Regions from separate parts of the Burkholderia sp. F1 genome, predicted to be linked through region 2. Evidence: riboswitches for the same ligand, from Rfam matches in the RefSeq annotation. Region 2 holds a riboswitch; the other holds the start of a gene.
What was found. A riboswitch is a leader RNA that binds a small molecule or an ion and turns the genes downstream of it on or off. The one in region 2 is predicted to bind FMN.

Region 1: another riboswitch for FMN. It lies ahead of ribB (3,4-dihydroxy-2-butanone-4-phosphate synthase); the one in region 2 lies ahead of ACFIMZ_RS32935 (6,7-dimethyl-8-ribityllumazine synthase).

The regions. Positions count from the first base shown of each region.
Region 1 covers NZ_CP172421.1:3,463,796-3,468,206, forward strand. Annotated here, with positions in the region: gene ACFIMZ_RS16340 (MIP/aquaporin family protein) at 1-509, shown strand, start outside; gene ACFIMZ_RS16345 (HAD family hydrolase) at 706-1,392, shown strand; gene ribB (3,4-dihydroxy-2-butanone-4-phosphate synthase) at 1,659-2,381, opposite strand; FMN riboswitch at 2,499-2,649, opposite strand; gene ACFIMZ_RS16355 (helix-turn-helix domain-containing protein) at 2,739-3,428, opposite strand; gene ACFIMZ_RS16360 (MFS transporter) at 3,612-4,411, opposite strand, start outside.
Region 2 covers NZ_CP172422.1:3,204,375-3,208,785, reverse strand. Annotated here, with positions in the region: gene fae (formaldehyde-activating enzyme) at 1-520, opposite strand, end outside; gene ACFIMZ_RS32940 (LysR family transcriptional regulator) at 775-1,692, shown strand; FMN riboswitch at 1,817-1,973, shown strand; gene ACFIMZ_RS32935 (6,7-dimethyl-8-ribityllumazine synthase) at 2,042-2,548, shown strand; gene ACFIMZ_RS32930 (cupin domain-containing protein) at 2,852-3,325, shown strand; gene ACFIMZ_RS32925 (LysR family transcriptional regulator) at 3,404-4,279, opposite strand.

The DNA.
Region 1 (4,411 bases), on a different replicon from region 2:
GCCTCGCGCTCGCGCACAAGTTCGCGTGGTCGAAGGTCGGCGGCTACATCCTCGCGCAGATGCTCGGCGGAATGGCGGGCGCGCTGCTCGTGTGGCTCGCGTATCGCCAGCACTTCGCGAAGGAAGCCGATCCCGACCTGAAGCTCGCGGTGTTCTGCACCGCGCCCGCGATCCGCAGCGTCCGTCACAACGTGCTGACCGAAGCGATCTGCACGTTCGTGCTGATCCTCGGCGTGCTGTACCTCGCGTCGCCGCAGGTCGGCCTCGGCGCGCTCGACGCGCTGCCCGTCGGCCTGCTCGTGCTCGGCATCGGCATCTCGCTCGGCGGCCCGACCGGCTATGCGATGAGTCCCGCGCGCGACCTCGCGCCGCGCCTCATGCACGCGCTGCTGCCGATCCCCGGCAAGCGCGACAGCGACTGGCGCTACGCGTGGATTCCGGTGATCGGCCCGCTGATCGGCGGCTCGCTCGCGGCCGGCCTGTACCTGACGCTGCACGTGCCGCACTGACCGGCGGCCCGCATCGCCGAAGCAACGCAGCCCGCGCGCCACAAGGCCGCGGGCTGTTTCACTGTGGCGCCCGCCGCGACCGGCCCCCGGCGTCGGCAAGGGCCGCCGCTCGGTCCGAACCTGCGCGCCGTCGCCCGGCAAAGCACGTATCATGGCGGCTGACAGGCGTCGCCGACGCCCCTGCTTCTTCACCATCATGCTCGATCACCTTATCTGCGACTGCGACGGCGTGCTCGTCGACAGCGAAGTCATCGCCGACCGCGTGCTGCTCGACACGCTGTCCGCCACGTTCCCGCACATCGATTTCGAGGCCGCCGCGAAGACCGCGTTCGGCCAGCAGACGTCGCGCTTCCTCGCCGGGCTCGAGACGCGCTACGGCATCACGATGCCCGACAACTTCATCGAGACGATCGAGCACAACATCGAGGCCGGTCTCGCGCAATCGCTCGCGCCGATCACCGGCGTGCGCGACGCGCTGCTGAAGGTGAGCCTGCCCGCGGCGGTCGTGTCGAACAGCCGCCTCGCGCGCGTGCGCAGTTCGCTCAAGCGCGCCGCGCTCACCGAGATCTTCGGCGAGCGCGTGTTCAGCGCCGAGCAGGTCGCGCGGCCGAAACCCTACCCCGACGTCTACCTGCATGCGGCGCGCACGCTCGGCGTCGCGCCCGGGCACTGCATCGTCGTCGAGGACAGCGTGTCGGGCCTGAACGCCGCACGCGCGGCCGGGATGAAGACGATCGCGTTCGTCGGCGCGAGCCACATCCCCGACAACTACGCGGATGCGCTGCGCGCGATGGGCATCACGCGGATCATGCGGAAGATGGACGAGCTGCCGTCGCTCGTCGCCGCCGGCGTGCGCGGCGAGTTCGGCGACGTGCAGTCGTAATGCCCGGCGGCGGCCGTCGAACGGCACGCCGCCGGAAACCCGACGCGCCGCCATTTGCGGAGCCCGACGAGGATATCGCCGACCGGGCCGGATTGATTGAATGACCGCCGGCGTCGAGCGCCGGCCGCCTTCCGAAGGCATGCGAACGATCATCGACGCCTTCGAGGATGGAAAGTCAGGGTGGCGACCGGCGCGGCGGATATCGGCGAATGTCCACTTTCCTCACGCGGCTTCACGCATCCACGCACGGCCGGATCGCGTGCGCGCTACGCGTCGCTCACGCAGCACTCACGCGCGGTCGCAAGCGCCTCGCGGAATTCGACCAGCTCCGCGATCGTCAGCATCGGCAGGCCGTGCTGCTGCGCGAAACGCGCGACGTCGTCGCCGCGCGTCATCGTGCCGTCCGGGTTCATCAGCTCGCACAGCACCCCGGCCGGCTTCAGCCCCGCGAGGATCGCCAGGTCGACCGTGCCCTCGGTGTGGCCGCGGCGCGCGAGCACGCCGCCCGGTTGCGCACGCAACGGAAACACGTGGCCCGGGCGCACGATGTCGTGCGGCGCCGCATCGTCGGCGATCGCCGCGCGGATCGTCGTCACGCGGTCGGCCGCCGACACGCCGGTATGCACGCCTTCGCGCGCCTCGATCGACACGGTGAACGCGGTGCCGTTGCGGCTTTCGTTGGTCTGCACCATCGGCGGCAGCGCGAGCGCGCGCACCTTGTCGTCGGTCAGGCACAGGCAGACGATCCCGCTGCACTCGCGGATCAGCAGCGCCATCGTTTCCGGCGTGATCCGCTCGGCCGCCACGATCAGGTCGGCTTCGTTCTCGCGGTCGTGATCGTCCTGCAGCACGACCGCGCGGCCCGCGCGCAACGCGTCGAGCGCGGCGGCGATGCGCGGCGGCACCGGTTCGGAATCGAGCAACGGGAGATCGGCGAAGGCGTCGGCAGGCGCCGACGAATGGGACAAAGCAGCGGAAGTAAAGGACATGTGAAACGCTCCTCGCAATACGATGTGGGCGAAAAACGTTTCAGGGCATTGCAAACAGACAGAACGACAACCCGCTTCGCACGCACGGCGAAGCGGCCCTGACGGACATGACTATCTGCACATCTTCTCTCATCCGGACTGTGACCGTCGGCTCTGGCATTCGACCAGATCTGCTGACCCCGCGCATGACGCACGGGCGCTCGCGGGCTCGCCGGCTTGACGCCAGCCTACCGCCGGTGGGGAATTCCGCCCCGCCCTGAAGACGCACTGATTGCCGGACGAACCGGCGGGCAAAGCATACAACAGCCGCACGCGCGACGCAGCGAACGGCACCTAAAACCTTACTGACGACCCCGTCTAATGTGCGCCTGCCGCATGCGCCGCATCCGGCACGAGCCAGCGCGGCGGCACCTCCGGGCTCACCGTCACGCGAAACGCGCGCGCCTCGCTGTCGCCCGGATTGCGCAGGCTGTACGGCTGGTCGGCGTCGAACACGATCGCATCGCCGGTCGCGAGCAGCTGGCGACGATCGTGCACGCTCACCTCCAGCGTGCCTTCGCTGACCACCAGGTTGATCGTCGTGCCCGGCGCGCGGCGCACGCCCGTTTCGGTATGCAGCGGCGCGATCCGCAGCTCGTGGAACTCGGCCGCGGCCGGCTCCCCTTCCGGATGCAGCGCGCGCGCCGAGAAGCGCCCGTTCGAGCTGACGACGCGCGACGCGCGGTCGGCCGCGAGATGCTCGAAGCCGTTCACCGCATGGCGGCGCAGGAACGCCGCGACCGATACCTTCAGCGCTGCCGCGATCTTGCACAGCACCTTGATCGACGGCACGCTGCGCGCCGATTCGATCTGCGCAAGCATCGCGCGCGACACGCCGGACAGCCGCGCGAGCGCATCGAGCGACAGCTGCCGCTCGGCGCGCAGCCGCGCGAGATTGACGCCGACGACCTGCTCGAGCGCATCGAGCGACGCCTGCGTCCGGACATCGGCGGCTTCGCCGGACTCCACGGAAGACACATCGCGCACCAGCGCCAGGGGTGAATACATAGGGCTTGCCTCCGGGCCGCGACGCGGCCCTGCGAATGGGATAAGCGGGTGGGAATCGGATTGCGCATCGATCGAAGCGCGTACCGAGACGCTATCACCCGCCCCCGCACCGGCAAACGAAGTTATCTTCACACCGTTATCAGCATCGCGGAGGAATGCGTATCGTCGCGGCCCGTTCCGACGCTATCGCGCCGCCGCCGCAGCGCCGCGAGCCGGGCCGCGTGCGTCGAGCCGCGCCGCGAGCCACGTGACGACGAGCGCCGCGCAGGTCACCGCGGCCGCGACCCACGGCAGCGCGTCGAGCGCGATGCCGTGGCCGAGCGCGAGGCCGCCGAGCCACGCGCCGCCGGCATTGCCGACGTTGAACGCGCCGATGTTGAGCGTCGACGCGAGATGCGGCGCGCTCGCCGCCTTCTCGACGACGCGCGCCTGCAGCGGCGGCACCGTCGCGAACGCGGCGATCCCCCACACGAACACGGTGAGCACGGCCGCGACCGGCAGATGGCTCGTCTTCGCGAACACGGCCATCACGGCCATCAGCGCGACGAGGATCGCCATCAGCGACGGCATCAGCGCGCGGTCGGCGAGCTTGCCGCCGAGCATGTTGCCGATCGTGAGGCCCGCGCCGAACAGCACGAGGATCAGCGCGACCGCGCGCGGCGAGAAGCCGGACACGCTCTCGAGGATCGGCGCGATATAGGTGAACACGACGAACACGCCGCCGAAGCCGAGCACGGTCATCAGCAGCGCGAGCCACACCTGCGGCTCCTTCAGCACCCGCACTTCGCGCCCGAGTCCGATCGGGCCGCCGTCGTGGCGGTTCGGCACCAGCGCCGCAATGCCCGCGAGCGACGCGACGCCAAGCGCCGCGACGATCCAGAACGACGCGCGCCAGCCGAGCAGCTGGCCGACGAACGTGCCGAACGGCACGCCGAGCACGTTCGACAGCGTGAGGCCCGTGAACATCAGCGCGATCGCGCTCG
Region 2 (4,411 bases):
GTTGTTTCGGGGTGTAGAACGGGTTCGAGACGTTGCGCGCGGCGGCGAACACGGCATCGCGATGCGGCAGGCCCGCCATCGCTGCGACGATCGCGTTGCGGCATGCGCGGTAGTTGTTCTCGAAGACGGCGTCGAGGTCGTCGGTGCTCGGGTTCACCCAGTTTGCCGACACGACCACCCAGTCGTTTTCCGCCTCGGGCGGCAGCGTGCCGTTCTCGAGCGCCTCGGCGACGGCCTTCGCGATGCCGGCCTGCGACGCGCCCCACGTCGCGTTGCCGTGGAAGTCGCCCGCGATCTGCGCCTTGTTGACGTAGAGCGTGAGCGGCTTGGTCGGCACGCCCGGTTGTGCGATGACGACGAACGGCGCGTGGCCGGCCGACGGCGTCGCGAGCGCGGTCGCGAACGCCTGGCCGGCGGGGCCGTCGCGCGGGCCGATCAGCACGTTGATGTGAGCGAGGTTGACGCCGGGGCCTTCGAAGCCTTCGCCGATATACAGCGTTCTGGGGTGGGTTGCGGTCATTGCGATGTCTCGTCGATAGAGGGTGAGGCGATGGCGGGCGGCGGCACGGCGGCCCGTGAATAGAGGGTTCCAGATCGGGGTTGCGTGTTCGTCGTCTCCGGGAAAGCCCTGATCCGGTCGCGAATACGCGTGCCGGCTCCGGGTTTGTCATACCCGGTCAGGGGTTGGAGGGCCGAGCGCGTTCGGACAACAATCGGCGTACTCCGAGCCCTATCTTTGGTCGGCCCGGCAATTTTCGAAAGCGAGTAATTCCGATGGCTGCCATTCAAAGGCCCGATTGGTCGAAATTGAGTTCGCTCGATCCCGAGCTGATCCGCGCGTTCGTCGCCGTCGTCGAAAGCGGCGGCTTCACCGCGGCGGCCCGGCAGCTGCACCGCACGCAGTCGACGATCAGCCTGCGGATCCGCACGCTCGAGGAGCGGCTGGACACGCACCTGTTCCTGCGCAACAGCCGGCGGCTCGAGCTGTCGCGCGACGGCGAGAACTTCCTGATCCACGCGCGGCGGATCATCCAGGTGCAGAACGAGGCGATCATCGCGCTGAAGCAGACCAGCAGCGATCGCGGCGTCGTGCGCTTCGGGCTGCCCGAGGATTACGCGGAACTGTGGCTGCCCGACCTGCTGAAGTCGTTCTACGAACTGCGGCCGGGTGCGCGTCTGCACGTGCATTGCCGGATGTCGCTCGAACTGCTCGAACGGCTGCAGGCCGGCGAGCTCGACGTCGCGCTCGTCGTGCGGCACGGGCCGCAAGCGGGCGGCCGGCATCTCGGCCGCGACGACGTCGTGTGGGCCGCGCACCGCGATTTCGCGCTCGACCGGCAGGCGTCGGTGCCGCTCGCGCTGTTTCCGGAGACGTGCTGCTACCGGCAGCGCGGGCTGCATGCGCTCGCGACGGCCGAGCGGCCGTATCACGTCGTCTATACGAGCCAGAGCCCGACCGGCATCAAGATCGCGGTCAATCACGGCGCGGCCGTGACGATGATCGATCGCTGCACGCTGCCCGAGAACTGGCGCGTGCTCGACGAGGCGGACGGGTTGCCGCCGCTGCCGCCCGCCGATCTCGAACTGCACCGCTCGCCCGGCATCTGCGATCCGCTGACCGACGATCTCGTGTCGCTGATCGAAGCGATGGTCGACGCGCGGCGCCGCGCGTCGATCGACGCGTTCGCGTAGCACGCAGGGTGCGAAGGATCCATGAAGCCGGCTCATGTCGGCACGCTCGATATCCCCGTCAACCCGGCCCCGACCAATTCCGCGCCGGGATTGTGGTAGATTCCTCGCGCGGCAGTCATGCCGTGAACGTTCTCAGGGCGGGGTGAAATTCCCCACCGGCGGTAATCACGGCAGTTGCGTGTAGCCCGCGAGCGCTTGCCAAGGATTTCCCGACGGCAAGGTCAGCAGACCCGGTGTGATTCCGGGGCCGACGGTTAAAGTCCGGATGAGAGAGAGCGGGGTTGGTTGCGTACGCAAGGTACGCGGCTCGTCCCTGTGCGCCCGTTTAACTCAGACACAGGATCAGCTCATGACCCAGATTCCAAGCCTTTCCCAAACCGCTTCCCGTCGTATCGCTTTCGTCCAGTCCTGCTGGCACAAGGAGATCGTGGACCAGTGCCGAGCCGCGTTTGTCTCGGGACTGAACGATGCGAACATGGGTTCGGACTGCGACTTCTTCGAAGTGGCGGGTGCTTTCGAGATTCCGTTGCACGCAAAGCTGCTCGCGAAAACGGGCAAGTATGCGGCCATCGCCTGTGCCGGGCTGGTCGTCGACGGCGGCATCTACCGCCATGAGTTCGTCGCTCAAGCCGTGATTTCCGGGCTGATGCAGGTCCAGCTCGAAACCGAAGTCGTCGTGCTGTCGGCGGTGTTGACCCCGCATCATTTCCATGGCTCGGGCGAACACGTCAATTTCTTCCACGAGCATTTCGTCGTGAAGGGCGCGGAGCTTGCGCGCGCGTGCGTCGACACGGTCGGTAAAGTCGCCGCGTTGAAAGGGGAGTCTGCGCTTCTCGCGATGAAGCCGGCCGCGTGACGCTCGCGTAACGAACGCGCGGAACCGCGAGCGTGCGTGCCGAGGCTTGACCGCCTGCGGCACGCACGACGTCATTCGCGGTGCCCGCGCCATTCCGCGATCCGGTCGTGATCGCGCACGCACACGCATGCCATTCTTCAGATCATCCCGGCGCGGCCGCTCCGGGTTTGTCTCATTGGCATCGTGTCGTGCCTCTCCTATGTTCGATACAGCTTCGCTGTGAACGCGTATTCGCTGCCGAACGGCAGCGTCGGTGCGGGAATCGGCGAAGTCCTGGTACGTGGCCGTCACAAGGAGAGCAGAATGAAAAGCAGACAATTCTCGATTGCCGTGCTGGTTGTCGCGGCCTGTCTGGCCGCTCCGCCCGCGGGATGGGCGCAGTCGGCAGGCCACGTGATGATCGTGACGCCCGACGAGATCAAATGGGACGATTTTCCGCTGGTGCCCGGCGCACAGATCGCGCTTCTCGAAGGAAAGATGGACAAGAAGGGGCCGATCGTCGCGCGCGTCAGATTACCGGCCAATGCGAAGGTGGCGCCGCACTGGCATCCGAACGTCGAACGGGTCACCGTGCTGTCCGGCGTGTTCAACTACGGGATGGGCGACACGCTCGACCCGGAGAATACGCGGCCGCTCGGGCCCGGCAGCATGATCGTGATGCCGCCGAGGATGCACCACTTCGCGTGGACCAGCGAAGAAGCCGTGCTCCAGATCAACGTGAACGGGCCGTGGGGGATTGTGTATGTGAACCCGGCGGACGATCCGAGAAAGAAGTGAACGCGTCCGCGCCGCGGAAGCGGGCGTGACTGCGGCGGCGGCCGGCGCACCGTTCGCCCGAGCACTCGCGCTTCGCGCCTACGCGTCGCCGGCCTGCCCCGTCTGCCGCTGCAGATCCTCCATGATCTGCTCGGCGAGGAAGTCGCACGGCGGCCGCTTCGATTTCGTGCTGCGCGCGAGGATCATCTCGAGCGGCGGCAGGTCGGGCAGCCCATGCGAGCGTCCGAGCACCGTCAGTTGCGCGGGAATCGCGCAGCGCGCGAGCGGCGCGACCGCGAGCCCCGCTTCCACCATGCTGATCAGTCCGAGCAGGCTCGGGCTTTCATACGAGGTCCGGTACGGCACCTTCGCGCGTTCGAGGCTGCGGATCGCGTTCTCGCGCGCGACGCTGCCGGGCATGAACACCGCGATCGGCAGCGGCCGTTCTTCCCATACGCGCGGCCCGTTGGTCATCGCGGCCCACGCCATCGGCTCGTGGCGCACGAAATCGCCGGACAGGCCCTTCACGCGCGTGCCGCACACGAGATCGACGGTGCCGTCCTTGAGCAGCGGCGCGAGCGCGCTGCTCGGCAGCCCGATCACCTGGATCTCGACCTTCGGATACGACGCGGAGAATTTCTTAAGCACTGAAGGAAGAAGCGACGACGCATAGTCGTCCGGCACGCCGATCACCACCTTGCCGGTCACCTCCGGCCGCACCACGGCGGCCCACGCCTCGTCGCGCAGCGCGAGCATGCGCCGCGCGAAGCCCAGCAGCACCTCGCCCTCGCGCGTCAGCACGATGCTGCGCGGCCGGCGCATGAACAGCGGCCGTCCCAGTGCGTCCTCGAGGCTCTTGATCTGCATGCTGACGGCGGATTGCGAGCGGTTCACGGCTTCGGCGGCCCGGGTCATGTTGCCGGTCTCGGCGACCGCGACGACGGTGGCGAGCACGTCGTGATCGAGCATCTTCATGGGTATCAGGAAAACTGAAGGTAACGATCAACATTATGCGTTTTTATTGTCGCTACGTGCGTGCCATAGTGCGATCACGCAAGCGATTCCGCTGCGGCCGCCGGCGCGTCGGGCCATGCCAGGCCACGGTTG